Regions from separate parts of the Halanaerobium saccharolyticum subsp. saccharolyticum DSM 6643 genome, predicted to be linked through region 1. Evidence: riboswitches for the same ligand, from Rfam matches in the RefSeq annotation. Region 1 holds a riboswitch; the other holds the start of a gene.
The links. Region 1 has a riboswitch for cobalamin ahead of HSACCH_RS14130 (ribonucleoside triphosphate reductase). Riboswitches for the same ligand answer to the same signal wherever they lie in the genome.
Positions count from the first base shown of each region.

Region 2: it holds a riboswitch for cobalamin, as region 1 does, so the genes downstream of both, HSACCH_RS06060 (TonB-dependent receptor plug domain-containing protein) here and HSACCH_RS14130 (ribonucleoside triphosphate reductase) in region 1, are expected to answer to the same signal.

Region 1 is NZ_CAUI01000019.1:115,774-118,266, forward strand. It holds gene HSACCH_RS08085 (metal ABC transporter permease) at 1-250, shown strand, start outside; cobalamin riboswitch at 459-665, shown strand; gene HSACCH_RS14130 (ribonucleoside triphosphate reductase) at 910-2,493, shown strand, end outside.
Region 2 is NZ_CAUI01000015.1:163,322-165,814, reverse strand. It holds gene ucpA (SDR family oxidoreductase UcpA) at 25-816, shown strand; cobalamin riboswitch at 916-1,098, shown strand; gene HSACCH_RS06060 (TonB-dependent receptor plug domain-containing protein) at 1,238-2,493, shown strand, end outside.

The sequences.
Region 1 (2,493 bases):
AGTTATTTTAATTAGGGTTGTTGGTATAGTTCTTGTTATTGCTCTTTTAACAGCACCACCAGCAGCAGCAAGATTATATACTGATAACTTGAAGAAAATTATGGGACTGGCTATTATTTTTGGTCTAATATTTTCTTTTAGCGGTTTAACTTTTTCTTATTATTATGATCTGCCATCAGGGGCAGTGATCATTATTACTGCTGCTCTATTTTATTTTGGTTCGGTAGTAGTTAAGGGCCCAAATAAGTAGATTAAGATTATATTCTGGATTAAAATAATCTAGAAAAAATATTCTTTGTTAATTTAAAATTTGAAAAAAACTTAAAAAACAAAAAGTGAGTATTTTAAAGAAAAATCGTCTGTAATTAAGGCTCAGCTTTAAATTAGTCTAGAGATTAAAAATGAAATATTTGTTATTTACTGACAGATGTATTAAGATAAAAATAGTTAATTAAAAATTTAATAGTTTAAATAAGGGTTTCAGTCATTATTTTGGCGTTAATAGCGAAAATGATTGGTTGGATTAAAACGGGAAAGAGGTGAAAAACCTCTGCGGTCCCGCCGCCGTAAGGTTTAAAGAGTAATCAAAATTGCCACTGGGAAACTGGGAAGGCTGTTTTTTAATTGAACCGAGCCGGAAGACCTGCCTTTATTTATAAACACCATAAACTCACGGGTCATGAGGGGGTGTTAGAGCAGAAGTTTATTTAGATTTAGGAGAAATTATCTAATTTCAAATAAATTTTTGCAGCTAACTTATATTATTATCCCTTTCGTGCAGAACCTGTGCGGAGGGGATTTTTTAGTTTACATAGGTTTTGAAAATAAAGTCAGAAATAAGCAGGATAATTCAAATAAGCAGAGAAATAACTAAGTGCAAGGCGAACATAAGTTCGAAAAGGAGGAATTATGAATTTAGATTATATAAAAAAACGTGATGGAAAAAAAGTAGAATTCAAATCGGGAAAGATTGAAAATGCTGTAGCAAAAGCAGCTGCAGCTGTTGATCAGGCTGATCCTCAAATTGCTGCCGAGATAACAGCTGAGGTATTATCTTATTTAAAGATATTTTTCAAAAATGGTGGTGCAGTAGAGGTAGAACAGATCCAGGATCTAGTGGAAAAAGTTTTGATCGAAAAGGGTTATGCCGAAATCGCAAAGGCCTATATTCTTTATCGGGAGCAGCACAGCAAGCTCAGGGACAGCAAAAAACTATTTGCAGATGCAGTTAACATTATGGATGATTATTTAGACCGCAGTGACTGGAAGGTAAATGAAAATTCTAATATGAGTTATTCGCTCCAGGGCCTTAATAATTATATTGCCTCTGAGATAACAGGTCAGTACTGGCTGCAGGAGATATATCCCAAAGAGACTGCAGCGCTGCACAGCAGTGGAGATTTACATATCCATGATCTTGGTAATTTGAGTGTTTACTGCTGTGGCTGGGATTTAGAGGAACTTTTGCGGACTGGTTTTAGAGGAGTTCCCACAAAAATTGAGAGCGCACCACCAAAGCATTTAAAGACGGCTCTTGGACAAATTGTAAATTTTATGTATACATTACAAGGTGAATGTTATTCTGCAGACACTGAAGTTTTAACAGAAAAAGGCTGGAAATATTTTTATGATTTGAATGAAAAAGATAAAGTTTGTACTATAAATCCTGAAACTGATAAAATTGAGTATCAAAAACCACTTCGTCATATTGCAAAAGATTATGATGGGAAAATGATTCATTTTAGTCAGCGCAGTTTAGATATGATGGTTACTCCAGATCATAAATTATTGGTTGAACAGTATGCTCCTCATATGGAAGATAATTATTATAAAAAATTCGTTTTAGCTAAAAATTTTAACTCCAATAATAATTTTATTCCTAAACAGGGAAATTGGGAAGCAGAAAACAAGGAATACTTTATTCTGCCACCATTAAAAACAGAAGTTTATCAATTTTATGGAGATAATTATGTGGAAAAGATGTTGGAAGTTCCCAAAATTAAGATGAGTACCTGGCTTGCTTTTTTTGGCTTCTGGATTGCAGAAGGATCAGCTTATGAAAGAAAAAGAAAGATGGAGAATCGAAGTAATTACAGTGAATATATAATAACCATTACGCAGAATGAGAATCATAACGTAACTGAGCTAAAAAAGGTATTAGCAGAATTACCTTTTGAATATCATATCAGCAGATCTAGAAGGGTTAATGGCCCGGATAAACTGAATTATAGAATTAACAGTAAACAGCTTTATAACTACTTAAAGAAATTTGGACATGCAGGTGATAAATATATTCCCGAAAAAATTAAAGCCCTGGATAAGAGTCAACTAGAGATTCTATTTAATTGGATGATGAAGGGTGATGGGTATATTGGAAATGGTAATTATGAATATTATACAAAGAGCAAAAAGCTGGCTGATGATGTTCAAGAAATCATAACAAAGTTAGGTTATTGTGCAAATATCTATATAAAAACCAAGGGTGAATTTCAA
Region 2 (2,493 bases), on a different contig from region 1:
AATATTATAAAAGGAGTGTTTTAAATGGCTAAATTAACTGACAAAGTTGCTTTAATTACTGGTGCTTCTAGTGGAATTGGTAAAGGAATTGCAGAAGTCTATGCTGAACATGGAGCAAAATTAATTTTAGTTGATATTTCAGAAGAAATTGTTAATTTTGCGGAAGAATTAAAAGAAGATGGACATCAAGTTTTAGCTGAAGTTGCGGATGTTCGAAGTCTTGAAGATTTAAAAAGTGCTGTAAATAAGGGGATAGAAAGATTCGGAACGATTCATGTTTTAGTAGCAAATGCAGGTGTGTGTAAATTAGATAATTTTTTAGAAATGTCAGATAAAAATAGAGATTATCATATTGATGTAAATATTAAAGGAGCTTGGAATACCATAAAAGCAGTTCTTCCAGAAATGAAAAAGAATGACTATGGGAATATTGTAATTACTTCTTCTGTTACTGGTGATATGGTTGCAGATCCTGGAGAAACTGCTTATGCATTGAGCAAATCTGCTTTAGTCGGACTAACCAAATCACTTGCGGTTGAATATGCTCAGAATAATATTAGAGTAAATGCAATTTGTCCTGGCTATGTTAGAACTCCAATGGCAGAATCTATTGCTGAGGAGTCAAATCCGGAAGATCCAGAGTCAGTTCTTAGTGAAATGGCAAAAGCAATTCCAATGCAAAGACTTGCCGAACCCAAAGAAGTGGGAGAGCTAGCTGCATTTTTAGGAAGCGATGAGTCAAGTTATATGACAGGGACTCAAAATGTAATTGATGGAGGCAGTACACTTCCAGAGTCTGTTAGTGTTGGAACTTAATTGTTTTTTTAAAATATAATAATAAAAATTATTTTATATTATTTAGTATAAATTAAAGGATTTTTTCTAAATTACGAGAATAGTAATAATAGAAAAGTAAATAATGTTCTCTTTTTAGGTGCTTCTTTAAATGGGAGATAATAGGGAATCAGGTGAAATTCCTGAACGGGTCCGCCACTGTAAATCAGTAGGCCGATTAAAACCACTCATAAAAATAATTATGGGGAAGGTAAGTCGGTAGAGCTGTAAAGTCAGGAGACCTGCCTGAAAAGACAACAGCCATCTTCGAGACAGGAATGGTTGTGGGCTATTTAAGAAGCTACAGACACCCTCAATTTAGACCTGGGTGTCTTTTTATGTTTTATAGCCTTATTTTGTCTAGGGTGGCTGTGAGCAAACAAAAACTAAGGAGGAATTATTAATGTTAAAGAAATCAGTTTTAGTTATGCTTACAGCACTTTTAATTTTTGCGGTGCCAGTAAGTGCGCAGGAAAATGTTATCGATTTGGATGAAGTTGTTGTAACCGCGAGTCGTTATGAGGAAAGTATTATGGATACCCCAGTTAGTATTGAAGTTATTGATCAGGAGGAGATAGAAGAGAGTAATGCTAAGAATTTAGCAGAGCTATTACAAGGTGCTGGTGGAGTTTACATTAAAGATCTTAGTGGTTTAACTGGGAAAAAAGATGTAATAATTCGAGGTGCAAGACAAAAGCAAATATTATATTTATTAGATGGACAGCCATTAAATAGTCCTCAGGATGGTATTATTAGGTTAGAAGATATTCCTATTTCTATTATTAAACGAATTGAAATCTCTAAGTCTGCTTCATCATCAATTTATGGAGCAAATGCTATGGGTGGTGTGATTAACATTATAACTAAAGATGCTGATGAAGAAAGTCAGACAGAAGTTAAATTTGGATTAGGATCTTTTAATACTCAAAATTATAGTTTAACAACTAATTATAATTTTGAAAAATCTTCATTACTTTTTTCATATGACAAATTAACTAGTGATGAACATCGTGATGATCCTGATCAAAAATCATCATTGGATCGGAACGATATTTTCTTAAAATATAAATACGATTTAAGTAAGGAGTCTGATGTTAATATTACATACAGACTTAATAATACTGAATCCAATTATCCTGGCTCAGATTCAAATGATGATTATGGATCTCGTGATGACCAGGATGAAAATATCAAGATTTCTTTAAATCAAAATTTAGAAAATATAGATAGAACCTTTTTAGTATATAATAATGAGCGAGAAATGTATGATAAGACTAGGAGTACTTGGAGCCTGACTGGATATAACACAACAAATTTAGACATTTTAAAAAGAGGTTTTACCTATAAAGAAACAAATTATCATTTCGATAACCACATAATTAATTATGGTTTTGATATAATAGAAAATGAAGTTGAAGATAATGAATTATTAACTAACAATAAACATGATAATCTAAATAAGGCCTTATATATTCAGGATAAGTTTAGATTAAATAATAATATTTTTGTATTTGGTGCTAGATATGATGATCATGACAAATATGGATCTAATCTTAGCCCTAAATTTGGCTATATTTATGAAATAACTGATAATTGGAATTTTAATTTTAATTATGGAGAAGCTTATAGAGCCCCAACTTTTCTTGATTTATATGGTTT